4 regions of the Paenibacillus sp. FSL R5-0470 genome follow, and region 4 is predicted to be linked to each of the others. Evidence: riboswitches for the same ligand, from Rfam matches in the RefSeq annotation. Region 4 holds a riboswitch; each other region holds the start of a gene.
The links. A riboswitch is a leader RNA that binds a small molecule or an ion and turns the genes downstream of it on or off. The one in region 4 is predicted to bind cyclic di-GMP.

Region 1 (8,029 bases), 720 kb from region 4:
AAGATGTTGTGTTTGTAAACAGTTTTTTAGAAAACCCGCGCGGGGAGCGGGTTCTTCAAAAGTACTCCACAAATGATCCACAGGCTGTCCATAAGTAATCCACAATTGATCCACAGGCATATAAAAAATGATTCATAAATTGTCCGAAAAGATGCCACAAAGAGTCCATAAATGTAGTGCAGATGACCCTAGAATTCATGTTAGAAAAAATACTTGTGGCGAAAGTCATATTTCGGAGAATTTTGGGGAAAGAAGAAGGGGCATAATAAAGCTGAGATCATTTGTGGGAGAGCGGTGGTGTTGTTACAATAGAAGGAGACACATACTTTAAAATTCCGAGGAGGTATTCCCATGCCTATTGCTGAAGTAACCGTTATTCCGATTGGAACAGGTAGTACGAGCCTTAGCAGCTATGTTGCGGATATGCAGCGAGTGCTGAAGACGGTAGAAGGGATTACTTATGAGCTTACATCCATGGGTACAATCATCGAAGGGCCTCTTCAGCGTATTTTTGCTGCAGTCGAAGCACTGCACGAGTCTCCTTTTGCCGCAGGTGCAGAGCGTGTCTCTACCTCACTTAAAATAGACGACCGCCGCGATAAACCCTCCACTAGCCGTGGAAAGCTGGAGTCTGTGGAGCGTAAACTACAGGTGGAATAGCAGTTCGGGAGAGTAGGGAAATAGGGAGAAATAGGCTTGCGTTTCTGGCTGAAAGTTGTATAATATTTTTTGTTTGACAGAAAAATCGGCCTTAAGCTGGTGTAGCTCAGGGGTAGAGCAACGCACTCGTAATGCGTAGGCCGGGGGTTCAATTCCCTTCACCAGCATCCCAAAAAACCATATTTGGCGCGGATTCTTGAAGTTTGGGGAGTCGCGCTTTTTTGTTTCTTCTACCATTCTTCTACCGAAAGAGTGTCTTTTCCGCTTGTAATGGAGTCCCCAACGACCGGGGCCAAAAGGCAAAAAACCTGCACGTGGTGCGTGAGAGCAACATGCCTGCAGTACTCACGGAGAATTTATTTTTGGATGTGGCAACCGACGCTGCCAAACTCAAAAAAGATGTGGTTATCCAAGCAATCATTGATAGCCATGTGATCGGGATTGCAAAGTACCTAGGGCTGAAAAAGAAGGAAACAGCGAATCAGGGCAACAATGACAATAAAGTGGTAGTACTCGTAAACGGCAAGAAAGAGCAAGTAAGACAGTTAACCTTACAATGTGAACTGGAAAGTTAATTTGTCGAGCCGGAAGTTTTGGGCGCTGCTGGCCGTTACCGGCGTAACCTCTTATCATAAAATAAAGTAATACGAGCGAGGGGGAGTTTCCTGATGGATGCTTATTGCAGCTGCTTGCGCTACATGAATAGAAGAGTGCGGATTCTGACTAAAGATGGTAGACAGCACGTAGGCGTAATTACAAATGTGGACAGAAATAATGTTTACTTAAGAACGGAACATAACGGATCTGTGCACACTTCAGCTTTTTTTGGTAATCCTTTTGCTACAAATGACATCTTAACCTTGAGTTTGTTCACTCTGCTGGCTATAGCCCTTATTTAAAAAAATCATAAAACCGGGAAAAACCGCCCACTGGCTTCGGCTGGTGGGTATTTTTTTGTTTTTTACGAAATGTCGGATCCCGCAACAGGCCTACTATTTTCGTTTCTTTTTTACCCAAGCACCGATACAAATCCCGCATATCTTAGTTTTGTATCCAATTAAAAAGGAGGAATTGACAAATGGGCGAAGTACGTGGAGAACGTTGTTGCGGCGTTGGTGAACGTGAACGTGAACGTGAACCTGAACGTTTTGTTGGTGGAGCCTTTACATCCACAGGGGCAATCTTAGTGCTCTTTATCCTACTGGTCATCATTACAAAAGCTTGTATATTTTAAATTGTATTCAATTACAAAGGAGGAGTTAAAATGGGCGAATTCGCAGGAGGATATGGTGGCTTTACTTCTACCGCCGCAATTCTGGTTCTGTTTATCTTGTTGGTAATCATCTCTAAGACTTTGTTTATTTAAGTTTCAAACCTCCCAATATAGCTGCACCTTATTAAATCCGCCAGTACTCATGCTGGTGGATTTTTTTCATACATAATCAAAGACGCACCCTGTCAACCTTAAGTGGTAGTCGAGTATCCCAAATGGATTATGTTGAAATTATGCGGAAGTACCGTACCCTGCCAGTAATGGTGGGGTATTTCTTTGCGTTCAGGCAAATTTTTTTATCAGTGATATAGAGTTCATACACATAACGTTACATCCGTCTAACCTTTACTCAAGTAAAATGGCGGAATGACACAGTCTCTCTTGTGTGATATTTGGTGTACACCGAAGACGAGATTCGCCCCGAAGACTATACATCAATCATACGTGCAGGCAGGTTGCAGTGCTTACCTTTAGGTAAGTACGTGAACTAAAAGTGCATACTTACGCGATGGCATGGTGGGAGGTATACTCAAGTCCTAAATCTGATTCAAACATGGAGGATACACCATTGAAAACACTTATTGTCGTCACGCACCCAAACATCGAAACATCCGTCGTTAATAAACGCTGGATCGAAGAACTCCGTAAATATCCAGACAAATATACGGTGCACGAGCTGTACAAAGCCTATCCCGATGAAAAAATCAACGTGGAAAAGGAACAACAACTGATTGAAGCGCATGATAAGCTCGTCTTACAATTCCCTGTCTACTGGTTTAGTAGTCCACCTCTGCTTAAAAAGTGGTTGGACGAAGTATTTACTTACGGATGGGCATATGGTTCGAAGAGTGATAAATTAAGAAATCGAAAAATCGCATTAGCTGTAACTGCCGGAGGAAGTGCAAAAGACTTTAGTGAAGAAGGTAAACTCGGCTACGGGCTTGACCGTATTTTATCTCCCTTTGACACGACTTTTTTGTACTGCAACGCTGATTATCGTTCCTTCTATGCCATTTATGGCACGGAATCTGAGACGGTAGGAAGTACGGATTACTTAAAGAAATTGGATATCAGTTCGCAAGGCTATGTTGAATTTATCGAAAATATGTAATTAGATTTGAAGCAAAAAGCAGCATTTTCATTAATGGAAATGCTGCTTTTGTCATAAGTTGTCGTTAAATCGTAAAAGGTATGGTTATCTCTTGCGCGGCTGGAACGAAGTTTTTCTCTCCCCAAGTGCACATCATATCCAGCACCGGAATAAGCGATTGGCCCTTCTCGGTCAAGGAATACTCAACTTTAGGGGGAATCTGGGGGAATTCCTCGCGCCTGACGAGACAGTCGGCTTCCAGTTCTTTCAACATAACGCTTAATGTCTTAAAAGGTATTGTACCGATACCCCGTTGCAGTTCATTGAACCGCACGATCTTGTTTTCAGAGAGATAGTAGAGAATAGTCATTTTATATTTACCACTAATAATAGACAAGGTGTAGCCAAAGCTAGTGTCCTTCTGTTGAATGCCAGGCGGTATACAGATTTCATCACTCATGGGCTATTACCCTCCTTCAGAAAATATTCAACGAAAAGGCAAACGCCTGTTGTCGCTCTGTACTCAGGTCCCGACTTTATTATGTTTTACAACCTGCTATCAAGTCATCCTGTGAGAACGAATTCACTATATCATTTTGAAACAATTTGTTCAAAGCACTCGTGGCTAACTATCAATCGGTCGATTTTCTCTGTCGGCGAAGCGGGCCTCTTTGGTTGGAAATCAAAAGTACCAAGCGGATAGCCTAAGCGACGAATTGAAGTTTTTAATGTAATTTTCATGTGAGCATCATCTTATTTTCAGGTTCAAGGTATATATTGAAGACACCAAACACCCCCCAGTGTTTTGTGGTATAAATCTCTCAGGTCTTGCCAACTCCCATGGTAAGGCCTATTTTTTTGTTCGCTAATTAAATGGGGGAGGGGGGGGCAACTTCTTCGCTACTTCACTTAATCTGATATTGCTCTTCATAGCTCTTAAAAGATGAAATATCCAGACCGAGATATCTGCGCATATGAATGGCAGCTTGGGCAGCGACAATGTCGTTTAACAGCAGCATTCGTTCATGGTATCCACGACATATAAATTTGGCTTCTATCCCCGTGTTAAGTTTGTTCTGCTCATAAACCTTGATTCCCCGTTTTCTCATCTCTGAACGAACATCTCTTAGATCTGTTGTAGCAACTGCTGCGGCTGTTTCAAGAACCTCCAGATAGGGGGTGGGTGTTCGTAAATGTGCAGATAGAATGGCGGAGTCCCGTTCGAAAGCTGATAAAATCATCGGAAGCAATAAATAAGATTTCACCAGCATGTTGTCCCTGCTTTCAGCTCTATTCATGAATATCATCACCTCTAATGGGAACGTATATTCGTATTCTACCCCGATATTCCAAAAATAATCAATGGTATTTCTAAACAGCTAGTCCAATGTGATTGAATTCACAACTAAATTAGAAAGAATAAAATATATTAAAATTGTAATAATAAAAAATAATGCTTCAGACTTATATAAAGGGAGAATTAGGATGAATGAGGAAGGAAGTCTCCGCCGTGGAATGGTATTTGGTTTGATTCTAAGTATTCCATTATGGATAGCGATATTAGGCTATATAAAGTTACTTTAAAATTGAAGGAAAACCTTTGTGTGAAGCGCCTTTAGGCGCTTTTTTTGTGCTTGCTTACGCGTATGAATATCAAAAGGAATTGATTGACAATTGTGGGGATGGAGCGCTAAACTATTATTAGTTCAAAAGTATTAAAAGTCATAGACTATTATTTAATAGGATGCTTAAAATGCTAGTTCTAATCTGCAAGTCAATACATATATTATCATGATAATAGCAAACCGCCTGAAAGGGTGGGACGCAAAGTCCAGGAGTCTAAAGTGTCTTAAATGCGCTATGACCGTCCGACTGCCATGAGAAGGGAATTCCACTTCTTTTTTGGCGGTCTTTTTTGTTGTTAGGTCTTTTAGAGTTTCTGGTAATTATTCTGATTAAATATAAATCATAGATTTAGGAGGTGTGCTTTTTGAAAAGAAGAATGAAACCGCTGCTAGCACTAATATTAGCGGGGATTTTGATAGTAGGTAGTGGTCTTTCTGGAGGTCATTTGGTAAATGCGGCTGGGGAGGTGCTTCCCTATACTCCTACACCTGTGTTAGGTATTGCAGGGAATTTTAATACTTTTATTTTTGGGGATTTCAAACAATTTAATGATCAGGTTCATGGGCGCCTTGCGGCCAAAGGTAATATTACTTTGCAGAATTACGGCGTATCCAAGGATAATCCAGGCGGAGATGTTCTTATCGCTGGTAATGACATCAGTTTTACTAATGGGACTGTTCATGGAGCATCCGTTTATGGTGGTGTTTTTTCCAGCAACGGTGTAGATCTTAAAGAACCAGCGAGAAAAGGGACTCCTATTGATTTTGATGCTGAAGAGCAATTTCTTATTGGACGTTCTAATGAATTCTCTTCGCTTGCTACAATAGGAACTTTCAAAAAGGAATATGGGAAAATAACGATTGATGCTCCGGAACCATTTAACGTTCTTAATCTTAGTGCTGCCGATTTCGCTGGTGCTAATGGCTTACAGTTTAATATTGCAAATAGCGCCACAGTTATCATTAACGTTAGCGGAAGTTCAGTTAACATTCCAAGCTTTCAAATCTGGGGAGGTAGCCCTAACAAGGTATTATTTAATTTTTATGAAGCTAGCACTGTTGACATTGGAAGTTTAACAATAGAAGGAACTATCCTAGCTCCGCTTGCAAAAGTAACTTATAATTCCGGTGAACTGCATGGGACGCTGATTGCAAAGGGATTTGCTGGTGGGGTGCAGATGCATTGGTATCCATATGGAGGGGAAGAACCACCTCCGACACCAACGCCGACCGTGGCACCAACACCGACACCAACCGTAACACCAACACCGACGCCGACCGTGACGCCAACACCAACGCCGACCGTGACGCCAACGCCAACGCCGACCGTGACGCCAACACCAACGCCGACCGTGACGCCAACACCGACGCCGACCGTGACGCCAACACCGACGCCGACCGTGACACCAACACCGACGCCGACCGTGACGCCTACGCCGTGCGTGACACCGACACCGAAGCCAACACACACACCAAAGCCAACACCGACACCGAAGCCGACACACACACCAAAGCCAACACCGACACCGAAGCCAACGCACACACCAAAGCCAACACCGACACCGAAGCCAACGCACACACCAAAGCCAACACACACACCAAAACCAACACCAACGCCGATCGTGACGCCAACACCAACGCCGACCGTGACGCCAACACCAACGCCGACCGTGACGCCAACACCAACGCCGACCGTGACGCCAACACCAACGCCGATCGTGACACCAACACCAACGCCGACCGTGACGCCAACACCAACGCCGACCGTGACGCCAACACCAACGCCGACCGTGACACCAACACCAACGCCGACCGTGACGCCAACACCAACGCCGACCGTGACACCAACGCCGACACCGTCGCCGGAAGTAACGCCAACACCGACACCGTCGTCGGAAGTGACGCCAACACCGACACCGTCGTCGGAAGTGACGCCAACACCGACATCGTCGTCGGAAGTAACACCAACACCGATACCGTCGTCAGAAGTAACGCCAACACCGACGCCGTCGTCAGAAGTAACGCCAACACCGACGCCAACGCCGGAGCCTCCTGTGTTCCCGACACCAACACCATCATTTGTAATTGGTACTATCGTTGTTAATGATGATCCTGTGCCGCTGGGTCCTGTAGCTTCGTCGACTCCAGCACCAGTACCAACACCAACACCGTCGAGCAATACAGAGGTACTTGTTGATGAGGAGGAGATTCCATTAGGACCAGTATTGACAGTAACACCAACGCCGTCACCAGAGGATATTGCTGTAGTGGATGATACAATCCCGCTAGGTAATCCACCTGTGGATGAACTTCCAAAAACGGGAGAATCAAGTTCAGTCCCTTATTATGTAACTGGTCTAGGTTTTGCACTTATTGGATTGCTAATGAGAAATAGATTCTCGAGCAAGAAATAATAAACGGTGATTGTAGCTTGAATACAAGTTATGCCGTGAAGAATAGTAAAGCCGCTTTCGGGACATATTCCGAGGGCGGTTTTCTTTTGTTATGATTGTTATATTTTGGCGCATTCTAAGTAGATGTTATACTGATTTACAACGGATATGAGGAAAGGACGGGGAAGATGAATTGGTATGGTTCTTCATTAGCGCTGTCATCGTCATAGGAGCTCTGATCTATGCGGGCTTTTTCTTTTATGGAATTGCTATTAAACGAGCACCGAAGGAATTCCTGAGTAATAATCGTGATTTGAAGGTTGATCCCCCGGTTGCCGGGGCTTCTTGGGGTGAGGGGAAGGATTGGATCTCCAGTCAGAGCTTTGAGAATGTGGAGATTACATCTGAGGACGGGCTACAACTAAGAGGGTACTTGCTCCTTTCGGATCGTGCTGAAGGTCGTACGGCGATTCTAGCTCATGGTTATTCTGGAAAAGGGAAGGATATGGGGGCGTACGCCAAAATCTATTACGAGAGAATGGGCTTTAATATCCTGATTCCCGATGCCAGGGGACATGGGGAAAGCGCTGGGAATTATATTGGTTTTGGATGGCATGAGCGCAAGGATTATTTGCAGTGGATTGAATATATAATAGAAAAGACTGGGCCCAGTGCTCAAGTTGTGCTTCATGGGGTCTCTATGGGTGGTGCTACAGTGCTAATGACCTCAGGTGAAAATCTCCCGCCGCAGGTCAAAGCTATTGTCTCGGACTGTGCTTACAGCTCAGTTAAAGCACAATTAGCCTACCAACTACGGCGTATGTATCGCTTGCCAAGTTTCCCTTTTATTCAAAGTGCGAGTCTAATTACTCGTTTGAAAGCAGGGTATGGTTTTAGTGAAGCATCTGCCTTGAAACAGGTGCGGAAGGCGAAGGTGCCGATTCTATTTATTCATGGGGATGCAGATAACTTTGTACCGTATAGTATG
Region 2 (8,029 bases), 890 kb from region 4:
ATATAATTTAGGTTCTACTAAATCTCCAGAGACCTTGTGGGAGCCAGCTGCCAGCGGTGAAAGCTTCTATGTAGATCTAGGACAGAGTAAACAATTGGAACGCGTGAATATCTTCGGTGGCGTAGGTACCGGGAAGTTTAAGCTCGAATTCAGTGAATCCCCTGAGGTCTGGAGTAGTCCGCTGGATGTAAGCGAGGATGTTGGGAATGTCTTCATCTGGAAAAGCCAACCTCTGAACGTTGCAGCAAGATACGTGAAGTTTACAGTCACCTCTCCAGGATTCACTTTAAATGAAATGGCCTTCTATGAGCAGGGAGGCGAAAGAGTACCTCTTCCTATAGCCGGTGTTACACCGGATGCTAGTGCAGTCGCTAAAAGAGGAGAGCCTGCCAATCTTTTTGACGAGCAGTCACTCATCCCTGAATATTCTAACTTTATGAATAGCACTTATTTTGACGAGATCTACCATGCACGGACAGCTTATGAATATACACACGGGATTGTGCCTTATGAGAACACGCATCCACCACTAGGCAAGCTATTGATCGCAGTAGGGATGGAACTGTTTGGAGTCAATCCTTTCGGCTGGCGTATTATCGGAACATTGTTCGGGATTGCCATGCTGCCTCTCATTTATGTAATGGCACTACGTCTCTTTAAAAAGAGTAAATACGCAGCACTTGCAGCTGGATTGTTCGCACTGGATTTCATGCATTTCACACAAACAAGAATCTCTACGATCGATGTATACGGAGTATTCTTCATCATGTTAATGTTTTATTTCATGCAGCGATATTACACTATGAATTTCTTCAGGCAGCCCTTAAGAAAAACACTAATTCCGTTATTCTGGTCCGGTTTATTCTTCGGAATTGGTGTCGCCTCCAAGTGGATTGTACTGTACGGAGGAGCTGGGCTGGCCATTATGCTAGCTATCTCGCTCTTCGAGCGCTACAGAGAATATAAAGCATCGGGACGGTTGCTCGCGGAAGGGAAGATCAAAGACAAGGAACTGCTGGGTACCTGTCGCGAAGCCGTAAATTCGTTCTGGAAGAATACCATTATTACGCTAGCTAGTTGTGTTGCATTCTTCGTAATCATACCGGTCATTATTTATAGTTTATCTTTTGTTCCGGGTTTATCTGCATCCGCAGAGGGCTTTACTATAAAAGGCTTGATTGATTCCCAAAAGAACATGTACAACTATCACAGTCAGCTTGTAGCTACACATCCTTTTGCGTCCTCCTGGTGGCAATGGCCGTTTATGAAGAGACCCGTCTGGTTCTTCAGTGGCAGTGAGGGTTTGCCGCAAGGTCAGGTCAGCAGTATAGTGACTATGGGGAATCCGCTTATCTGGTGGACGGGTATTTTCGCAATGCTGGCAACGCTGTGGATTACACTGAAACGCAAAGATAAGACCCTTTATATGATCTGGATCGCCTTTTTCTCACAATATGTTCCGTGGATGCTTGTCCCAAGGGAAACCTTTATCTACCATTATTTTGCTATGGTGCCTTTTATGATTCTTGGTATTGTATATATAATGAAGTTGCTAGATAGTAAATATCCTGAGGCTCGTTATGTTAGTTATGTCTATGTGGCTGTTGCTTTACTGCTCTTTGTCGCGTTCTACCCTGTCCTGTCAGGGATGCAGGTAAGCGGAGATTATGTGAAGGGTATGCTGCGTTGGTTCCCATCTTGGGTTTTCTAAGATTTTTTATAATATCTATAATAATAAGTTTATGCTTACAGCGTTATTATGAAGTACAGAAAGATGTAACGCTCCATAAAGCTTTTAGGAGGAATAAAGGTGAAAGCCAGATATAGTGTAATTGTACCCATGTTCAATGAGGAGCAAGTAATTAGCGTTACTTATGAACGTTTGAAAAAAGTAATGGACGAATGCGGCGATACTTATGAGCTAGTCTTCGTAAATGACGGAAGTCGTGATCGTTCGGCCCAGATGATTCGGGAGATCAGTGATCGGGATGAATGCGTCAAGCTAATTGACTTCTCGCGTAATTTCGGACATCAGGTAGCAATTACAGCTGGCATGGACTATGCCGAAGGTCAAGCGGTTGTTGTTATTGATGCTGACCTTCAAGATCCACCGGAGGTCATTTTGCAAATGATCGAGAAGTGGAAAGAGGGTTATGACGTTGTGTATGCGAAGCGGCTGAAGCGCCGTGGAGAAACGATGTTCAAAAAGGTAACGGCTAAGATCTTTTATCGATTACTCAGCAGCATGACAAGTGTAGACATTCCTACGGACACAGGTGATTTCCGTCTTATTGATCGTAAGGTATGTGATGTCTTGCGAGGTCTCAAGGAAAAAAATCGGTATGTCAGAGGTTTAGTGAGCTGGGTCGGCTTCAAGCAGACGATGGTGGAATATGAGCGGGAAGAACGATTTGCAGGAGAAACTAAGTATCCTCTTAAGAAAATGATTCGTTTTGCGCTGGATGGGATCACTTCCTTTTCGCATAAGCCACTTAAGATTGCTACGTATGTCGGATTCTTTCTTTCCTTTTCGAGCTTTCTCTATTTATTCTTCGTATTGTTTCAAAGAATTTTTTTCACCTCATGGACGGTTCCAGGTTGGGCTTCAATTGTAGGGGTCAATTTGCTCTTTAACGGTATCGTTCTGATGCTGTTAGGTGTAATCGGTGAGTATATTGGACGGATTTATGACGAGTCTAAGGATAGACCGTTGTATATTGTCAGTGAGACCATAGGATATCGTAACGAAGAAGAAGTGGATCGCCGGAAGGATTACAAAGATGTCAGATAAGAACTTTCGAACTGCTTTCATACAGTTTCTCAAATTTAATGCTGTAGGTTTGGTAAATACCCTCATTGATTTCGTAATCTTCACATTACTGAACTCACTTGGGATGGTATATGCGTTGGCACAGGTGATTTCTTATAGTGCAGGGACAGCGAACAGCTTTATTTTGAATAAAAAAGTAACCTTCAAGGATCGTGACCGTGGCAATAAAGAGGGTTTTGATAAGACGCAGTTGCTGAAGTTTATCGTACTGAATCTGGTAGTACTCGGAATATCGCTGTTGCTAATGCATCTGTTGACTGACAAAGTAGGCATTCAAGTGTTGATCTCTAAGGTATTAGTAACGTTTGTGACGGTGATCATTAACTTCTTCGGAAGTCGTAAATGGGTATTCTAAAGTTCAGTAGAACCAATCTACGGAGGTGAAAATCATGCGTAAATTCTCGTATGTGCTCATACTGGCGGGGATCCTTATCATGCTCTATCCAAAAGCTAACGAATGGTATAACGACTGGCAGCAGGATAAGCTATTAGAATCGGCTGAACTGAGCACCAGTGTAAGTACTCAACCACCTGATCTGAAGAGCAGATATGCCGAGGTCACTCAGCTACTAGCGGAGGAATCAGCTCTAGATGCACAAGCACAGCCGCAAGAAACAGAAAAGCCGGAACCGGAAATTGAAGTGGGTGGCAAAGTTATCGCATTAATTGAGATTGATAAGATCGATCTGAAGCTGCCTGTATTAGAAGGGGCTACTAAAGCGAATATGAAGCATGCCGCGGCCCATATGAAAGAAACAACTCCAATAGGAGAAATAGGGAACGCCGCAATAGCTGCACATAGAGCTAGAACTACGGGCAGATTGTTTAACAGATTGAATGAGGTTGTGATTGGGGATACGATTACGGTGAAGACTAGCGATCAGACTTATAATTACGAGGTTTATGATATTTCTGTTGTACTTCCTAGTGATGTGTCTGTTCTAGACGGGAATAACAAAGATAAAATTCTTACTCTAATTACGTGTGACCCACTAGTAGATCCTACACATCGTTTGATTGTTCATGCCAAGCTTTCCTAATCGTTGACGAGAAATAACAAGAAAACTCAAATACAGAGAAATAACTATAAAATAATAGTAAATCTAGCAATTTTGTTCTTGTTTACGAGGATAAATATGGTAGTATAAGACTATAAAAGCTAAACACGATAAACGGCAAACCTATCGAAAGGTAGGGACGCAAAGCTAAAGGGCCTTCCCGTAAGGATGGCAGCCAGTTACCGAATGAAGAGGCTTTTTTTGTTTTTATAAAATATATAAGAATCTTAGATTCATATTTCTACTTGGACTGATTCTGTTAATTTGTCTAGTGAAATTAGAACAGATAGAGCTTATACGATAACGGCAAACCTATCGAAAGGTAGGGACGCAAAGCTAAAGGGCCTTCCCGAAAGGATGGCAGCCAGCTACCGAAAGGGGTTTTATCCGTGAAAAAGGTTTATTTTATGATGGTGGCGCTGTTCGTACTGATTACTGCGGTTCCGGTAAGCACAGCTCAAGCCGCAAGTGTAGATGCAAGCTGGTTGATTACATCGAAAGTGGCTCAAGGTGTTATTGGAATTAACTATGATATTCCGAAAGATAAAAGAATCAAACTCATGATCACTAAAGACAACAGCAGCTATACATATAACTTATATGCTTCTGGACAAGCTGAGGACTTCCCTTTACAACAAGGTAATGGTACTTATAAGGTTTCTGTTCTTGAGAACACAACCGGCAATAAATACAAAGCGTTATATTCCGAAGTAGTAGACGTAACCATGAGTGACTCGAATTCCGTATATTTGGGCTCCGTACAGAATGTGAAATGGAGTTCTTCTGATAAAGCGATCCTTAAGGCAAAAGAGCTTACAAAAGGCAAAACAACAGATGAAGAGAAAGTTAAGGCAATCTATAACTATGTAGTTGCTAATGTACAATACGATTATTCTCTTGCTAATAACGTAACAACAGATTACATTCCGAACATTAACAACACTTTGAATACTAAAAAAGGAATCTGCTATGACTATGCTTCTCTTTTTGCCGCAATGCTGCGTAGTGTAGATGTGCCTGCTAAATTGGTGATGGGGAATACTAGCTACGTTACGCAATACCATGCATGGAATGAAGTGTTGATGGATGGGAAATGGGTTACTATTGATACAACGGTAGATGCATCGTCAGCGAAGAGTAAGAAGAATACGGATTTTATTAAGGCTTCAAGTAAGTATACTGCAGCAAAATACTATTAATTTGCATCGCTAGATTCATAACTCTATTAAATAAACAACCAGCTTAATTATTAAGCTAGTTGTTTATTTTTCTATTAGGGGTTGCTTTTCTATGAATAGATAGGTTATTATAGTTAAGCGTTGTTAGACAGCGTACAGGCAATATTTGAGAGAGTTATATAAACGGCTTTCGAAAAATAAAGCTTGCATTACTGAGAACAACATGATATATTATAAGAGTTGCTGCTGAGACATTAAACGGCGCCAACGAGAACTTGATCTTTGAAAACTGAACAACGAGTGAGTAGGAAATCACGAAAGTGAAATCCGAAATTAGAGAATTAATTTTCTCGTCAGATGTTTCAAAATGAGCATATCGCTCTTTTCAATACTAATTGGAGAGTTTGATCCTGGCTCAGGACGAACGCTGGCGGCGTGCCTAATACATGCAAGTCGAGCGGAGTTATTTTGAAAGCTTGCTTTCAAAATAACTTAGCGGCGGACGGGTGAGTAACACGTAGGCAACCTGCCCCTTAGACTGGGATAACTACCGGAAACGGTAGCTAATACCGGATAATTTCTTTTTTCTCCTGAAGAAAGAATGAAAGACGGAGCAATCTGTCACTGAGGGATGGGCCTGCGGCGCATTAGCTAGTTGGTGGGGTAATGGCCCACCAAGGCGACGATGCGTAGCCGACCTGAGAGGGTGAACGGCCACACTGGGACTGAGACACGGCCCAGACTCCTACGGGAGGCAGCAGTAGGGAATCTTCCGCAATGGACGAAAGTCTGACGGAGCAACGCCGCGTGAGTGATGAAGGTTTTCGGATCGTAAAGCTCTGTTGCCAGGGAAGAACGTCCGGTAGAGTAACTGCTATCGGAGTGACGGTACCTGAGAAGAAAGCCCCGGCTAACTACGTGCCAGCAGCCGCGGTAATACGTAGGGGGCAAGCGTTGTCCGGAATTATTGGGCGTAAAGCGCGCGCAGGCGGTCATTTAAGTCTGGTGTTTAAACCTTGGGCTCAACCTAAGGTCGCACTGGAAACTGGGTGACTTGAGTACAGAAGAGGAAAGTGGAATTCCACGTGTAGCGGTGAAATGCGTAGATATGTGGAGGAACACCAGTGGCGAAGGCGACTTTCTGGGCTGTAACTGACGCTGAGGCGCGAAAGCGTGGGGAGCAAACAGGATTAGATACCCTGGTAGTCCACGCCGTAAACGATGAGTGCTAGGTGTTAGGGGTTTCGATACCCTTGGTGCCGAAGTTAACACAGTAAGCACTCCGCCTGGGGAGTACGGTCGCAAGACTGAAACTCAAAGGAATTGACGGGGACCCGCACAAGCAGTGGAGTATGTGGTTTAATTCGAAGCAACGCGAAGAACCTTACCAGGTCTTGACATCCCTCTGAATCCACTAGAGATAGTGGCGGCCTTCGGGACAGAGGAGACAGGTGGTGCATGGTTGTCGTCAGCTCGTGTCGTGAGATGTTGGGTTAAGTCCCGCAACGAGCGCAACCCTTAACTTTAGTTGCCAGCAAGTAATGTTGGGCACTCTAGAGTGACTGCCGGTGACAAACCGGAGGAAGGTGGGGATGACGTCAAATCATCATGCCCCTTATGACCTGGGCTACACACGTACTACAATGGCCGGTACAACGGGAAGCGAAACCGCGAGGTGAAGCCAATCCCATCAAAGCCGGTCTCAGTTCGATTGCAGGCTGCAACTCGCCTGCATGAAGTCGGAATTGCTAGTAATCGCGGATCAGCATGCCGCGGTGAATACGTTCCCGGGTCTTGTACACACCGCCCGTCACACCACGAGAGTTTACAACACCCGAAGTCGGTGGGGTAACCCGCAAGGGAGCCAGCCGCCGAAGGTGGGGTAGATGATTGGGGTGAAGTCGTAACAAGGTAGCCGTATCGGAAGGTGCGGCTGGATCACCTCCTTTCTATGGAGAATCGTCTTCTGCAATGAAGACATTCAAATCGGAAGTTAAACTTCCACAACTCAGGTTTAGGCCTGTTACTCACTCGTTGCTCAGTTTTGAGAGTTTAAACTCTCATCTTTAAACTTGATCCTTGAAAACTGGATACCGAAACGAATTTGCGTTTTAGAACATCTTTTAGCAACTTGTGTAAACAAGTAAATGTTATTAGTGAGATTTTTCAAAGAAGATATCGTTTGATATTTTCCTGCGGAAAAATCGAGGTTAAGCTAATAAGAGCACACGGAGGATGCCTAGGCGCCAGGAGCCGACGAAGGACGTGGCGAACAACGAAACTGCCTCGGGGAGCTGTAAGCAAGCTTTGATCCGGGGGTGTCCGAATGGGGAAACCCAGCTGTGGTAATTCGCAGTTACTCATCTCTGAACACATAGGAGATGTAGAGGCAGACCAGGGGAACTGAAACATCTAAGTACCCTGAGGAAGAGAAAACAATAGTGATTCCGTCAGTAGCGGCGAGCGAACGCGGAACAGCCTAAACCTAAGAGCTTGCTCTTAGGGGTTGTGGGACGTCTCACATGGAGTTACAAAGGAATATGGTAGGTGAAGAGGTCTGGAAAGGCCCGCGATAGAGGTAAAAGCCCTGTAACCTAAACTGTGTTCTCTCCGAGACGGATCCCGAGTAGTGCGGGGCACGTGAAACCCCGTATGAATCCAGCAGGACCATCTGCTAAGGCTAAATACTACCTGGCGACCGATAGTGAAACAGTACCGTGAGGGAAAGGTGAAAAGCACCCCGGAAGGGGAGTGAAATAGAACCTGAAACCGTGTGCTTACAAAAAGTCAGAGCCCTATTTATGGGTGATGGCGTGCCTTTTGTAGAATGAACCGGCGAGTTACGTTTAACATGCAAGGTTAAGTCGAGAAGACGGAGCCGCAGCGAAAGCGAGTCTGAATAGGGCGATTGAGTATGTGGACGTAGACCCGAAACCGTGTGATCTACCCCTGTCCAGGGTGAA
Region 3 (8,029 bases), 1.3 Mb from region 4:
CGCACGCATGATCCGGTCGAATACAGCCGCTGTCCGCTCCGTTGCCCCGTATTGGTAGGCATCCACATGGCTGTCCGAGGTACCAAATTCAGTGGTCAGCATTTTTTTGCCGAGTCCATTGTCTGCGCCAGTGAAGGTCTTCAAATTCTCAGTAAAGCTTCCTCCATTACTAAAAATATAAGAGTCGCCGTAGGAGTGTCCATTGGTCAAATCCGTAACCTTCTCCAGCTCCATACGTTGCTCTGGATCACGTTCCCAGCCATCCGGATCTCCACATTCCTTCCCGGTTCCCTTCTGATTACCACAGGAATCTTCACTGTAGCTCGGCCAATACGCCCAGCCCGGAGCAACAGTTTGTAAATGGGGCGCGATTTGCTTACCTTTTTTATTCAACCAGTCCGCAATCGCCAAATTAACTGCCTTAGAACGATTGAATAACCCTGGCTCATTATCTACCTCATAATATTGAAAATAAGGGCTATATTGTTCAAAATAATCTGTCAGCTTTTTCTCCGCATCAGCAGGCAACGATCCATCTGCCTTAAGCTTAATATCACCAGTATGCAAATACAGAGCAACCGCCTGCATGTTGTAATCCTTCAATACCTTGTAATATTCCAGCATATCTGAGCAGGATCTCCCGACATCACTGGCACAGCTGGTACGCATCACATTGCCGCTATAAGCCATCCCTAGCCATTTGATAACATAAGGCAAGTGCGTAACCGCACCTTCATCAAAGTAAAACTGCTTATTATTCACTACTGTTCCGGTCAGTGTATAGCTGCCATGAATAGGCTCGGAAATTGGAGCGTTAAGAGATTCTAAACGGAGATTATCCCAAGTCCACCAGGAATATTCGTCTTCTTTGTCACTGCAATATAAACAGCGAACCGTTTGCAGCTTCAATTCGTTCGTTCCCAGCTTCAATTGCTCCTTGGGAATGTATAATTCATAGGATTTTTGAAAGCTATATTCACTTTCTGTACCCGATACGCCCGCAATTTGAATGATCCCTGACAATTGATGATTGGAAAACACACTCATTTGTGGCACGGATTTGTAAGCATCCAGAATTCCTACGCTAAATAAGACCCCATTCTCCGGAATCTTATTTAGCTGATAGGTGATCGTTAATTCCGGCTGGGTCTTTCCATTCAAGCCTGCAGGCAAGTTCTGAAGAGCCGATGATTTGAGCGCTGAAGAAGGAACATTAAATACCTTCTTACTGCCAGAAGTGCCACTCGTAGCGAACTCAGCTGCTGAGCCATCATGTTGTCCCAGATTCCAGATCACAGTACCATCCGGTATTTCTGCTGCAACATCACTTCCTGTAGCTAATCTTGGTATATTGGCACCTACCTTATAATCGTTCGTCTTATTCGTTCCGAAAACAGAGACAGACAACAGAAACAAGACGGTTAATGCGGTGAATTTCAGTAATAACAGTAATGGTTTGTTTGCAGTTATCCTATTTTTTCTATTAGATATTCTCCTCGTTATTCCCATCCATAGGTCCTCTCTTTCTTCCGGAATGTCTAACCCTATCATTTCATTAGATTAAGGAAGGAACAATGCCCCTTGTGGAATCACCTGCTGCTTCTGGCTGGAACTCTCCCACAGCAAGCGAAGATTAGCATCTCCTTCATTCTCATAATATTCAATTTGGATATCATAAAGTGTTCCGGCTGTGAGCGGGATACTTCCTTTATGAAGGGTTGCACTTTGATTTTTCCAATTATCGATGATCAGCTTTCCGTCAATCCAGACACGGACTCCATCATCAGAGGATGCCGAAATCGTATATTTTTCACTGAATTTGGGTTTGAGCTTCCCTTTCCAGCGAACAGAAAAATGATCTTCATCTATCTCCTGTGCAGGTGACCCGCCATGCCAATTAAAATCAATCTTACGATCATCGCGGATAAGTACCGCTTCTCCCTCTAAATCAGTATTGTTATAGTATTCTCCAGTTAAACCCGCTGGGGTTACCGGGATTACCGGTGCTATCGAAGGGCCTCCTGTTGTGAGAACGTAATCCTCTCTCGATACTATAAACGAGTCATTCATAAAGCTTTTAATTGACTGTAGCGTATTATTTTCTGTCAGTAATTTTCCCCAGGTCATCATATAGACCCATTTATTTTGTTTCTCGGTTAATACTTCCGGGTTCGGCAGCTGTCCGCTCTCCCCGATTCCGATAGGTTTACCTTCAGCAAGTGCGAGCAGATCCTCATAGTAGGACTGCTTATAATCGTTATTGTAGATATCCGCAGCCAGAACATCGAGTTTATCCGCACCCGGATAATATGCAGCATAAGGATCTGCCCATTCATTCGGCGCATTTGGATTCCACACCCACAGTAGATTATTCAGTTGATGTGTGTTTACAAAACGATCATAGACAATATTCCAAAGCGCTGAAAAATTGTCCTTTTTCCCCCACCAAAACCAACCGCCGTTCATTTCATGGTAAGGTCGCCATAAGACTGGAACTCCGGCATCACGCAGCTGTCCCAAATAGCCAGCGATCTCGTCTAGATCAGAGATTAGACTCTTATACTGAGCCGTCCCAGGCGTAACATAAGCATTAAACTTCTCTTGACTGAGACTTCTGTTTACATTGGACCATTCCGGAGAAGTCCCCGGCAAACTCTGATGGAATGTCATGGCTACAATGCCACCCTCTTGATGCCACTCCATTGCACTGTCTATAACAGCTTGTCGCTGTTCTGCGATCGTCCCTTCGGGTTGATTATTAATTGCCCCCAATTCATAACCATGTAGAACGGCATTTTGTCCCGATGTATTCTTCAGCTTATGAACCAGTTCATCTGGACTTTCTAGATAATCATGCTGGCCAGACAGGATTCCTTTGCCACGTAGATTCACCAAATTACTCAGCAGTTGCTTGGCTTCTTCAGAAGCTGATGGATTGCTTGGTATAGCCAGAGGAAGAGCGGAAGAAACACTCATAGCCTTCGGAAGACTCTTAACCTCTCCCAAAGGCAGCAAGGAAAAAATAATAAACACCGGTAATATAGTAAACAACAATCTGTTTTGCTTATAATATTTACGCAAATAAATCCTCCTTTCGGTAGCTGTACTGCCTCCACAGGTGCTAAACAAACATACCTGTTATCGGACAATCGTCTTCTGACCTAATGAGGACTATAGCTTAGTAGCTCTGCAATAACGCAGAGCCACTAAGGATCGACCTTTAATTTTCATCAATCAGGAGACATCCGGAAGATAAAGTGCACTTGCTGGAACTGTCTCTTTAGCTTGACTAGCACTTTCCCACATCAAGCGGACTCTCGCATCGCCTTCATTTTCGTAATACTCCACCTTGATATCATATAGCTGGCCAGCCTTCAGCGTTATATTACCCTTACGCTCAGTACCACTTTGCTTAGTCCAACTATCAATCACGGATTGCCCATTCACCCACACACGGATGCCATCATCTGAGGTAGTGTAAAATGTATATTGCTCATCATATAATGGCTTAATTTTACCGCTCCAACGTATGGAGAAACGATCAATCCCAAGGGCGGCATCCGGCGATCCTTGCCGCCAATTGAAATCGATAATTGCATCAGTTCTAGTAAGAGCTGCTGTTCCCGATAGCTGTATGTTGTTGTAATATTCTCCTGCAAGCCCCTTCGCAAGAGGAATGGCTGCCTCACCCTCTTCTTCGGGAGGTGCCGGCGCTGGTGCAGCGCTAGGTGTCGGTGCCAGACCAGTATTTAATTTATCTCTGGTCAGGGTATAGTTGCTATTCATAAATGTTTTAATTGTATCTGCACTGTTATTCTCGTAAAGCATTTTTCCCCAGCTCATCATATACGTCCATTTACTTTGTGATTGCTGAAGCTTCTCCAGATTAGGCATTTCACCATTCTCCCCGATCGCAATCGGTTTGCCTGCGGCTAGACTCAACAAGCTGTCATAGTATTTTTGCTGGTAATCATTTTCGTATATATCTGCTGCCAGAATATCTACTTTATCAGCACCTGGATAAGTTAGCGCATAAGGATCTGACCAAACATTGGGAGCATTCGGACTCCATACCCATAACAAATTATTTAATTTATGAACGTTAACAAAACGGTCATACATAATATTCCAAAGTTTAGAAAAGTTATTTTTCTTCCCCCACCAGAACCAGTTCCCGTTCATTTCATGATAGGGTCTCCAAAGCACCGGAACATTGGCATCGCGCAAGCTTTTTAGGGAGACTGCCACCTTATCAAGTTCAGCGATCAGATTGTTATATTGCTTGGTACCCGGTGTAACGTAACTATCGAACTCATTCTGACTAAGTGTTTTTTTTACATTATCCCAGTCATAAGAGGTGCCCGGCAGGTTAGCATGAAAAGTCATAGCTACGATCCCGCCCGCTTTATTCCAGTTGATGGCGCTGTTCACCACATTTTGACGCTGCCAGGCCATCGTTCCTTCTGACTGACCGCTGATCGCGCCCAGTTCATAACCGTGAAGAGCGGCATATTGTCCGCTGGTTCCCTTCAGCATATTGTTAATTTCATCTGGACTTTCTAAATAGTCATGTTGACCAGCAATAATACCTTTTCCTGAGATCGAGTAAAAATAGTTAAGCAGCTTTACGGCTTCAAGTGAGGCTCCTGGGGTAACTGGCGTTCCAGAATTTGAAGCAGCTATGACAACAGACGGCGAAATTCCAACAGTAAGCGGAAGTGCAGTCAGAAACAAGACGAGTGACAGAAATGCGCCAAATAATCGATACGTACGGTAAGCTTTCAAAATAATCTCCCTTTCGGTAGCCAGGCTGCCACTCTTTCGAAGGCCCTATAGCTTTGCGTCCCTACCTTTCGATAGGTTTGCCTTTTCAATTTAAGAGAAATAATCTCTCTTACCGTAAGTATCGACGACAATTAATGATATATTTAGTGTTTTTATGACTTTTTTTGATAATTGAGTCAATTTACCTGTTTCAAGAAATTATGGATTGGTTAAATAGATAGGTTAGACCTATGAAATGAATTGTTGTAGTTCTATATCATTCCAGTCTAAAGTAATACGAATGTTATCTTCTTCTACTAATTCAGAACCCGTCTGTACCTCTATAAACTCGACATCCGTCAAAGCAAGGATCGCGTGCTTCGTTCCTTCCGGTATACGTACTACGTCCCCAGCCTTCACATTATGTTTTTTCTCATTCAGCACAATACTTGCTTCGCCGCTGACGATTGTCCAAATTTCACTACGCTTGCGATGTAATTGATAGCTGATATTATTCCCCTCGGATATAAAAATCCGTTTGGTCAGCACTTCATTGCCTTCATCATATTTCACATAATCAATAACTTTGTAATGGCCCCAGCGGCGTTCCTCGTACATCGGTCTTTGTTCAAAGGTCTTCAGCACTTCTTTAATCCGTGGGCTCTCAGCTTTATGGGTAACTAGAATCCCATCCGGGCTAGCCGCAATGATCAGATCCTTCGCACCAATTACCGTAATCGGAATATCCAGCTCATTAATCAAGCAAGTCCCCTCAGAATCCACCGTTACAAAACCTTTTCCTACATGCTTGCTGCTCATTTCCTCTGTCAGCGTATTCCACGTTCCAAGGTCCTTCCAGAATCCATCATACGGCTGCACCACAATATGTTCTTCTTTCTCCACCACTTCATAATCAAAGCTGATGGAAGACAATAGCTTATACTGCTTCTGCAATTCTTCATATCCTAAAGGCAACCCTTTACGCTGCAAAATATCTAACAAGTACCCTAAGCGGAAGGCAAACACTCCACAATTCCACAATGCATTTTGCTCGATGAGCTGTTCTGCTTGTATACGGTCTGGTTTCTCTTGAAAGTGACTCACCTTCATAAAACCATTTCCCCCCGCCTCTTCGGTGGTAGGAATAATATATCCGTATTTCTCTGAGGCATGTTCAGGAACAACACCCATTAGTGCCAGATTTGCTCCACTTTCCAGCATGGTCCCCTCAAGCATAGCTATGGTATCGAAAAAGGATGCTTCTACATAAGGGTCAACAGGCAATATTGCTACCGTTTCCGCTGGAGAAACACCTGCCACTGAATAAAGATAGGTAGCTGTTAAGGCGATAGCCGGAAAAGTATCCCGACGCTCCGGTTCAACGATAATCGGCACATGACTTCCCAGTTGGCTTTGTATCATTTCTACTTGGCCGCGGCCGGTGGCCAGATAAGATGATTCTGCCATCCCTGCTTCCTCCAGCTGTCTCCAGACACGTTGTACCATGGATTCTGGTTCACCTTGAGGGCTTTCAAGTACCTTTAGAAATTGCTTTGAACGTGAGTCGTTGGACAACGGCCATAACCGTTTACCTGAACCGCCTGATAGAAGTACCATTTTCATAGAATGAACCCTCCTTGAATTATGGAAATCGAGCATATTTGAATTGTAATCAAAACGTCAGCTTCCGCTTAGCCTTATTTCGAGCGGATGCACTAAAAAAATTTGTTAGGTAGAAACCACTCCAAGGGATTTTGGACTTCCGATCGCTGTTATCCTCAGATTTCCTGATTGAACCGCTTCTCGCGGTAGAAATCCGAGGATAAAGGCGAACACTCCGTTTCTACAGTTCCAAATTCCCTTTCCGTTCTTAACCTAACCAACTTCTTCTTAATACTTGATCCGTGCGTACCGGGCTGTACCAGCCGGAAGCAAGCACGTTTTTCTAAAGATTCGCTTCTGCTCCGGGGGAGGCAGCAGCTAACGCAAGTGCAACTACAAGCGCAAGACTATCTGCTACTGCGGTATATAATCAGAGTACCTAACTTTATAAATTGCTTAGAACCTTAAAATAAGGGAACGAAGTGGCGGAGGGGAATTTTGGAACTGTAAGAGCGATAGCGTCCGCCTTTGTCTGCGGATTTCTACCGCTATCAGCGGTTAAAATCAGGAAATCTGCAGACAACAGCGGCTGGAAGTCCAAACATTCTCTGGAGTCACGGCTCATCCCTAAATAGAAAAAACACAAGTTCAATCAATATAACTTAGATTAAACCGCTCCAGCCACACTAGCAGAATAACCGCTCAATCCACCCATCTGCGGGCGGCCGACAGAATGATAAACGAGGCCGGTACCCTCGATTTGCTCCTTGGAATACACATTGCGTCCATCGATCAGCACCCCATTACGCATGCTTTTCGCCAGCTGATGCAGATCAATGTCCTTGAGTAGGCTCCAATCGGTAAGCAGGCATACGGCATCGCTGCCCTCAGCCGCTTCCTCTGGAAGATTGCACCAGCGAAGCTGCGGATGATCATATTGCTGCCTGAAATTTGTAGCTGCGATTGGATCATATAGTTTGACTGTTGCCCCCTCAGCCACCAGTGCCTCAACAATCTCTCTGGCGGGAGCTTCGCGGACATCATCAGTATTAGGCTTGAAAGCAAGCCCCCATATCCCAATCGTCGAACCGCGCAGGCTGCCAAGTGATTCATGCAGCTTGGAGATGATCATAAACCGTTGTCCCTTGTTCACTTCGACTACAGATTTCAATAATTTGAATTCGTAATCGACGTTGCCCGCAATTTGAATGAGCGCATTAGTGTCTTTCGGGAAACAGGAGCCTCCATAACCGATACCAGCCTGCAGGAAGGATGACCCGATTCTTTGGTCCATACCCATTCCTTGTGCTACCTCGGTTACATCAGCTCCCACTTTTTCACAAATATTGGCGATCTCGTTAATAAAGGAGATCTTCGTGGCCAAAAATGCATTTGAAGCATATTTGATCATTTCAGCACTGCGTATATCTGTTACAAATACATTTTCAGTGAAACCCTTATGAAGCTCGCGCATGGTTGGTTCCAGCTCTGGATTATCAAGACCAATGACAATTCTGTCGGGATGGAGGGTATCGCGAATCGCTGACCCTTCACGTAAAAACTCGGGAGCAGACACGATATCAAAAGAATGATGGGTAAACTTAGAGAGCATTTTGGAGATTTTCTCATTTGTCCCTACGGGAACTGTAGATTTAGTCATTAT
Region 4 (8,029 bases):
GTTGATTGCCATACAGATGGAGCTCTCTTAACCCTTTTATTTGTGTGATCGAATCAGGTAGACCTTCTAGCTGATTGTAATATAGCCGCAATTCAATTAGACTGCTCATTTCGCCTATACGGACAGGCAATTGCTTGAGGTGATTATCTGTTACGTTCAGATACTTGAGCTTCTGGAGATTACAAAGCTGCTCCGGCAGCTGTTCGAACTGATTATTGCTTAGATATAGAAAGGAATTCAACCCTTGCAGTCCGCCAATGCTCTCCGGCAGTACTTTTAGTCGATTATGGCCTAAATCCAGCATTTGCAAGTGAACTAAACGACTGATGTTGTCGGGTAACCGTTCGATTTCATTACCCGCATAATTTAGTACTTCTAATTCATCATGAAGGAAGAGCTGATCGGGAATCTCTTTAATGTGGTTGTTGTACATGCTGAGTTCTAGTAGAGGATTACTCTCAAAAATGATCTCTGGCGTTTCGGTAAGTCCTTTTCCGTCAAAATTATATCTCATGAATGGATCTCCTTTATAATTCGTATTGGCATCAAGCCTATGTGACAACGTTACGATAGAATATAACAGGATGATGATTTATTATCAGTATGTTGGCATACAAAACTATGGAATGTTTTTTGATATTCAACATCAGCAGATCACCGTGTTAGACCCGGCGTATTTACTGGAGTATACGGATTTTGATTGTGACTAGTAGTTCCGGGATCTTTTTCAGAGAATCGTTAATTAGAGGGGTTACCAATATGGCTTGTAATCATTGTGCAGTAAGAGAGCTGGATTTTCAAATCAAGGTTCATGGTGAGCTTAATCTTAGGGTTTTACCTGAGGTTATTCATCACTTGAGTAGAAGTAATACGATACATAAGGTAGAAGAAAATGTGATTACGATAAAGGAGGCTGGGGTGCGGGATTTTCTAGATTTCTGTAATGACCATATGGAGTCGGAGCAGTTTGAATTCCGTATAGATGACCAAACATGGAGACCTCTATCCGAATTACCTACTGTACTTGATATGGAGTGGATTGATGAGGTTATAACTAAGGGCTTAGTTACTTGTCACTTCCAACCGATTGTGAACGTACGGGAAGAGATTTTTGCATACGAGCTCCTATCCAGATTTAAAAAAGAAGATGGGTCCCTTATCTATCCTAATGAGATTTTTGCGGCGGCACGGAATCGTGGGCGTTTATATGCTTTAGACCGGTTATGTAGAATGACTGCTGTAAAATATGCTGCACCCTTAAATAAAAAAACGTTTATTAATTTTATCCCAACGTCGATCTACGCGCCAGAGTTCTGCTTAAGATCAACCGTTGAACTGGCCAATCAATTAGGCGTCGATCCCTCTCTTTTTGTCTTTGAAGTTGTTGAGACGGAGAAAGTGGATGATCTCGCTCATTTGAAAGCTATTTTGATATATTACAAGGATCGGGGATTTGAATACGCTTTAGATGATGTTGGCGAGGGCTTCAGCACGATCGAGATGTTATTGGAGCTTAAACCCCATTACATGAAGCTGGATATGAAATATGTGCAGGGTGTGTCCAGCGATCTGAACAAACAGAAAATAGCTAAACAATTTTTACAAAAAGCTTTAGAAATACAATCCGTTCCTTTAGCAGAAGGTGTGGAGTTTAGAGAGGACTTTGAATGGCTTAAGCAGAGTGGTTATCAGTTGTTTCAGGGATATTTATTTGGAAAGCCTGATCCTATTCCCAAACAGTGATCCTAATGAGTATAACTCCGTCTAGAGGATGAGATGAATTTCAGGTCAGAGTCTGAGTACAGCCAACCCCCGGGGTTGTATAATTAAGGTAATTGAGAAGGGGGACGGGATGGATATGAAATGGCATAAGTACATCACACACTGGGCGGATTCTAGAGGGTTAGGTGGACGAGAAATTGATTATCAATGGCCGTCTCCATCATTTCCGGTGGTAAGTATTCGCAGCAATTTGGGTCGCTACTCAGGTCAGGGGTATGGTCACGGAAGCAAGCCACAAGTGAAGACAGCTGTTGGATTAATTGCTATTGGAGATGTGGCTGTAGGCTTGATTTCCATAGGTGCGATAAGCGTAGGGGTTCTATCCGTGGGTGCAATATCACTAGGAATGTGGTTAGCCCTTGGAGCGATAGCAATTAGCTGGCTTGGCTTCGCAGCTGGAGCGATTGCCATTGCAGGAGTGGCTGTAGGCGCGATCGCGATAGCCGAAAAAGCGTTGGGAGCTGTCGCCATAGGTGATACGGCATTTGGGGCGGTAGCCATAGGACGGATTGCTGGGGGAGCAGTAGCTATTGGCCAATGGGCATATGGCCTAATCGCAGTTGGCGAGCATGGCTTCGGGTTAATTCCCATCACGGGCGATGTGTGGAATTGGTTCCGGCGTTTGTTTGGTGCGGGGAGTTAAGTAGACCTCCAGTCCTAAAGTGTCCTCTCTCTTCCGGGATACTCGATAAAGAATATCTATCACGATAGAAAAAGTAATTGCAATTACCTATTCGGATTTCATACCAATTAATCATGCGATCAGATGTAGCGTTATGTTACTCTTTGTAATGTATTCGAAACTTCATAGGCAAACCTATGGAAATGTAGGGACGCAAAGCTATAGGGACTAAGGTTATCATAACTATTGTCAGCCAGCTGCCAAAGAGTGTATTACGCTTTTTGTTAAAGTTTAATAAAAATTAAGTCTTAGTTTTTATGCGACTTTATACGCAATCAAGCTACTCTTTTGGGGTAGTTTTTTTTGTGCCTATTTTTAGGCACGGAAGAGATTCATATTACATCTGGGGGGTAGAAAAGATGAAAAAAATGATTGCGATCGCTACATCAGCAGCCATGTTAGCTAGTTTTTCGAGTGAGGCAGGTTATGCTTTAGCAAGTGATGTAAGCAAGGTAAGTGTAGTGAACACTGTAGTACAAAGCAAGGCTGACCTATTCAGCAATGCGTCAGTTATTCCGTTTGATCTCTACGGCAAGGCTATCCTAAGCGCTTATAATGATGTTTTTAGAATGAATCCTGCGAATATTAAATCCATTACCAATAACGGTGGCAACTACTCAGGTTCACCTATAGCTAAGGCTATTGATGGCGATATGAGTACGCATTGGGAAACGGGCAAACCGAACAGTTCAACGTTCACGAATGAGGTTGTCTTTGTTTTCAATGAGTCCACTGAATTAAATAGAATCGTATACGCTGCAAGACAATCCAGTGCAAAGGGGAAGGGGTTTGCTCAGGAATTTGATATTTATGGCTCAACTACGGATGCAGGCGATTATACGCTAGTATCCTCTGGAGAATATAAAGGCGGAGCAGGTGACGTAGTAGAGATTCAGTTTGCACCCACAGCTTTCAAGAGACTTAAATTTGTCTTCAAAAAAGCTAACCAAGATTGGGCGAGTGCAGCTGAGTTTTCTTTTTACAAAGAAGATACCGTATCCGCTAAAATGAAAAATTTATTTACAGATGATACCTTGAGTCAAGTTAGCACAGCATTTAATACGGTGGAGAAATTAACGGCTTTAGAACAAGAAGTACAGACACATCCACTGTACGCGCAGTTTCAAGCAGATATAGAGAATGCAAAAGTACTTCTGGAGAATCATCAAATAGAGGCAACAGCGGCTAAGGTTTCGAAGCTAAAAGGCTATGGTACAGCATACGAAAATGCCTATAGCGAAGCTTATAGAATGCCCAACTCTAATGTATCAAAAGTAACGGTGAACGGTGGGAGCTATCCAGGTACGAAACCGGAATACATGCTCGATGACCAGCCGAATACACACTGGGAAACGAACAAAAACAATGATGACAGCTTCACGAATGAAGTCGTGTTTGAATTAGCGCAAGCGAAAGTACTAGATAGATTGGCTTTCCTGGCTAGAGATAACCGCAAAGGCTTCCCAGAGGCTTTTGAAATTTATGCATCAGAAACAAGTAAGGGAGAGACCTTCCAACTCGTATCTAGCGGAACCGCGACTAGTACGAATGATTTTCTGGAGTTTAAATTCGAACCTACGAAGTTTAAAAGATTGAAATTCAAGTTCACAAAAGCCAATATCAACAGACCTTTTGCGGCTGAATTTAGATTTTATACAGAAGATAAAGTAAGCGAAGCTGTAAATGGTATTTTCACAGATGGCACGATGAGTGCGGTTGTTCCTGCTTATAATAGCGTCGAAGCAATCAATGAATTAGAAGAAGCGGCAAAAGTACATCCGCTCTATCCAATCCTGAAAGATTCTTTGGATTTAGCTAAGAAGCTAGTGAATGGTGAAGTTCAAACTGAAGGCACCCTCATTGAGGCGGAACAACGTGGAGATATGAAAAAGCATGCGCAGGAAAACCTGAGAATTGGTTTCGGGACGAACAACCAGCCTACAGGTCTCGTTGCAATGCCTGGAGATACAATCAACGTTTATGTGGACGCAGCTTCGAGCGATAAACTACCTTCTTTAGTCTTTTCTCAACAAGAGGCGGCTTGGAATGTTTGGGCTAGAGGTGTGCAATTGCGTCCAGGTAAGAATATTATAACCGTTCCTGAATTTGCTACGAATAGTTATTATGCACATGAAGTGACTAAAGGCGGTACAGTGTATATCGTCAATCCATATACAGCAGAGGAACAAGGTAAAGCACCTATGATCCGGTTCGAGGGGCTTACCAAGATCCCTATGATGACCAAGACTACAGATCCTGAACAATTTAAAGCCTTCTTAACCACCTATAAACAAAAATTAGATGAAGATAAGGCAGCGCATCCGAATGTTCAAGATCGCGAGCTCATCGATGTGGTGGAAATGGTCAGCGATCATGTTATTTTCACAGGAACTGCGACAGAAGCTTATAACAAGTTTATTACGCAAGAAAATGATCCGCTGGGTACCGTAACCGGCTATGATACTTGGATGAAGACGATCTTTGACTTCTATGGCTTGGATGGCAGTAGTGTGATTCATGATGCGAAGCTAATTCGTGAGAACATCCGATTGATGCAGCCTTATGGTGCGATGTATGCAGCGGGAGATCATACAGGGATACAAATTGGGACCGTAGGGACGATGTTAGGTGATTTTAACAAAGTCTATCCAGGATGGGGATTGAATCATGAAATAGGGCATCGCTTGGCGATGGGTGAACGAGAATATGGTGAAGTAACCAATAATATGGTGTCTATGCTGATGTCAGTCTATGCGGACTCGATGGATACTCGTATTCCTTTTGAAAGTGATATTTATAAATATGTAATCGAAGAAAATAAAGTGGTTATGAATCAGCAGGGCTTATTTGCACAGCTCGGTGCCTATTGGCAGTTAGAATTGGCGCATCCGGGTTACTGGACAGAACTGACCAAGCTGTACCGCGAGCGGAAGGTCTCCCTTCCGAACGGCGACAATTCCAAGCAGCAGTATTTGGTGGAGTTCTCCTCTGAAGTGCTGGGGTTAGACCTAAGTAGCTATTTTGCCAGACATGGCTTCACTGTGAATCCTGAAACGAAAGAGAAGTTAGCTAAATACCCAGCACCGAAAAAGCTCTGGTATTTAAACAATTCAGTGGTTCATTATGAGGGAACAGGAATAGCAGATAAGAATGTTGCGATAAAGGTTAATATCACGCCTAACACTACTGCTAAATCGAACACATTAAGCTTCAGTATAGATAAGGATCTTAAAAAAGATTTCTTAGGTTATGAGGTGTATAGAGACGATAAGTTAGTAGGGTTTACTGGGACTGACCAGTTCGTGGACACGAATGTAGATAGCAGCATCAATTATACGTACAAGATCGTTGGTTATGATAAGAAGCTGAGCCCACTGAAGCCGGTACAGGTTAAAGCCTTCAAGCCAGCGCTGTCTGTTGAAGATCAAATTACGTTAAAGCTTAATCAAACTTTTGATCCGATGAACTATGTAAAAGCGACTAACTACCAAGGGAACGATATTACTGCTAATGTCACCCTGAAAGCAAATACCGTTGATGTAACGCAAAAAGGCGACTACGAAGTGGTATATGAAGTGAAGAACGAAGGGGTTACAGAAACCAAAACTACACTGGTTACGGTAACGAGTGACTATGCTTATCTTTCGGATCTTACTGCCAAGTCAGTCGTTGTTGGTTGGGGTGAATTAAAGAAAGACAAAGCCGTTTCTGGTGGAATCATCACCCTTGTTCGACAAGGGTTAGCTGCGACCTATACCAAGGGAATCGGTGTACATGCCAACTCTGAAGTTGTTTATGATATTGAGGGTAAAGGTTATGACTTCTTTGAAAGCTACATCGGGATCGATCAAGCGATGAAAGGAAAGCCATCCTCTGCAACCTTTGAAGTGTATGTAGATGGAGAGAAGAAATTCGCGAGTGAGGTTTTCCGGGCAGGGACAGAGCATGAATTTGTGAAAATACCTGTGACAGGCGCGCGAGAAGTGAAGCTGGTTACCACAGATGCTACAGACGGCAATGCTTCAGATCATACGGTATGGGCGGATGCGAAGTTTACGAATACTTCAAGCAAGCCTACTATCACAGTGCCTGAAGAGACAACGTTTATTGAGCTGAACAGTGACTTTGATGTTTTGACCGGTGTTACAGCCGTTGATAAGGAAGATGGTAACTTGATTGGAGCCGTTGAGGTAAGTCCGAATGGTTTCACTTCAAGCAAAACAGGCACTTACAACGTCGAACTGTCAGTTACAGACCGGGATGGGAATACAGCTGTGCAGACCAGAACAATCGTTGTGTATAGCGCTAGTAAATACTTGAGTGATACAGCTTGGCAGTCGGCAAGAACGGATTATAATGTTGTTCGTAAGGATAAGGCAAGTTCTAACAATCCGATTAAACTACTTGTAAATGGCGTAACCAAAGAGTTCGCTAAGGGTTTAGGAACGCATGCTAACTCTGAGATTGTATATAATCTAGCGGGCGCAAACTATGAATATTTTGAAACGTTTGTAGGGGTTGATAGAAATATCCCGGAGCAAAACAACTCTAGTGTGATCTTCAAAATTTTCGCCGACGGGGTAGAAGTGTATAACAGCGGACTGATGAAATTTGGCACGGAAGCCAAACTAGCTCGAATCCCTGTGAAGGGTGTAAGTGAATTGAAATTGGTATTAGACAATGCAGGCAACGGAAATGCATCAGATCACGGTGATTTCGCTGATGCGAAGTTTATAATTCTGAACAGTACCCCGGAGCTTACCATAGCTAAATCAGTATCTACCAAAGTGGGCCAAGCAATAGCAGTAGGTGCAGACTATTCGGCAACAGATTCAGAAGATGGTGACTTGACGGCACAAGTAAGGGTTACGGGTGAAGATCAAGTTAAATTTAACAGAGCTGGAAAGTATCCGATCACGTACACTGTAACCGATAGTGATGGGAATATGACGACAAAGACTAGAACCATTGCCGTGGTCGATATGACAGACTTTACGTATCTAACGGATTACGACTGGAATTCTACTCAGAACAGCTATACTGCGCCTTTGAAGGATAAATCTATTAGTGCCAATACGCTGAGATTAACCGATGAGAGCAATCAAGTAGTGTCCTACGAGAGAGGGATTGGAGCACACTCTAACTCGACGATTGTATACGATCTAAGCGATAAGAACGCGGACTACTTCACTTCCTATGTGGGTGTAGATCGACAAATGTATGGTACGGTCGGTTCGGTGAGCTTTGAAGTGTTTGTCGATGGAGAGAAGAAATTCGATAGTGGGGTTATGGGCTCCAGAGATCCGCAGAAGTTCATCGAATTGGATATTAACGGAGCTAAAGAGCTGAAATTAGTCGTTACAGACGGCGGAAATGGCAACGGATCTGACCATGCTACATGGGGAGGAACCAAACTACATTTTGCGAATGGAGATCACCTATTCACTGGAGACCTAGAGCAAGCCATTGCAGCGGCAAAAGCAATTTCTCTAGAAGGCTTCACGGCTGAGAGTATTGCGGCATTTACGGCAAGGCTTTCGAGTGCAGAAGCGGCTTTGACTAATC

Region 1: another riboswitch for cyclic di-GMP. It lies ahead of MKY99_RS02470 (collagen-binding domain-containing protein); the one in region 4 lies ahead of MKY99_RS29590 (NPCBM/NEW2 domain-containing protein).
Region 2: another riboswitch for cyclic di-GMP. It lies ahead of MKY99_RS03230 (transglutaminase-like domain-containing protein); the one in region 4 lies ahead of MKY99_RS29590 (NPCBM/NEW2 domain-containing protein).
Region 3: another riboswitch for cyclic di-GMP. It lies ahead of MKY99_RS04825 (glycosyl hydrolase); the one in region 4 lies ahead of MKY99_RS29590 (NPCBM/NEW2 domain-containing protein).

The regions. Positions count from the first base shown of each region.
Region 1 is NZ_CP150238.1:553,354-561,382, forward strand. It holds gene MKY99_RS02425 (MTH1187 family thiamine-binding protein) at 352-660, shown strand; tRNA gene MKY99_RS02430 (tRNA-Thr) at 756-827, shown strand; gene MKY99_RS02435 (N-acetylmuramoyl-L-alanine amidase) at 882-1,235, shown strand; gene MKY99_RS02440 (hypothetical protein) at 1,329-1,559, shown strand; gene MKY99_RS02445 (hypothetical protein) at 1,739-1,894, shown strand; gene MKY99_RS02450 (sporulation protein YjcZ) at 1,925-2,026, shown strand; gene MKY99_RS02455 (NAD(P)H-dependent oxidoreductase) at 2,502-3,044, shown strand; gene MKY99_RS02460 (helix-turn-helix domain-containing protein) at 3,109-3,483, opposite strand; gene MKY99_RS02465 (hypothetical protein) at 3,929-4,321, opposite strand; cyclic di-GMP riboswitch class I at 4,813-4,903, shown strand; gene MKY99_RS02470 (collagen-binding domain-containing protein) at 5,014-7,062, shown strand; gene MKY99_RS02475 (alpha/beta hydrolase) at 7,235-8,029, shown strand, end outside.
Region 2 is NZ_CP150238.1:718,390-726,418, forward strand. It holds gene MKY99_RS03210 (phospholipid carrier-dependent glycosyltransferase) at 1-1,711, shown strand, start outside; gene MKY99_RS03215 (glycosyltransferase family 2 protein) at 1,811-2,791, shown strand; gene MKY99_RS03220 (GtrA family protein) at 2,781-3,185, shown strand; gene MKY99_RS03225 (class D sortase) at 3,220-3,870, shown strand; cyclic di-GMP riboswitch class I at 3,995-4,075, shown strand; cyclic di-GMP riboswitch class I at 4,184-4,264, shown strand; gene MKY99_RS03230 (transglutaminase-like domain-containing protein) at 4,278-5,087, shown strand; rRNA gene MKY99_RS03235 (16S ribosomal RNA) at 5,459-7,015, shown strand; rRNA gene MKY99_RS03240 (23S ribosomal RNA) at 7,275-8,029, shown strand, end outside.
Region 3 is NZ_CP150238.1:1,105,833-1,113,861, reverse strand. It holds gene MKY99_RS04835 (discoidin domain-containing protein) at 1-1,509, opposite strand, end outside; gene MKY99_RS04830 (glycosyl hydrolase) at 1,561-3,081, opposite strand; gene MKY99_RS04825 (glycosyl hydrolase) at 3,235-4,785, opposite strand; cyclic di-GMP riboswitch class I at 4,798-4,877, opposite strand; gene MKY99_RS04820 (sugar phosphate nucleotidyltransferase) at 5,014-6,387, opposite strand; gene MKY99_RS04815 (UDP-glucose/GDP-mannose dehydrogenase family protein) at 7,034-8,029, opposite strand, start outside.
Region 4 is NZ_CP150238.1:6,674,678-6,682,706, reverse strand. It holds gene MKY99_RS29610 (leucine-rich repeat domain-containing protein) at 1-514, opposite strand, end outside; gene MKY99_RS29605 (hypothetical protein) at 540-710, shown strand; gene MKY99_RS29600 (EAL domain-containing protein) at 760-1,743, shown strand; gene MKY99_RS29595 (hypothetical protein) at 1,853-2,425, shown strand; cyclic di-GMP riboswitch class I at 2,583-2,669, shown strand; gene MKY99_RS29590 (NPCBM/NEW2 domain-containing protein) at 2,824-8,029, shown strand, end outside.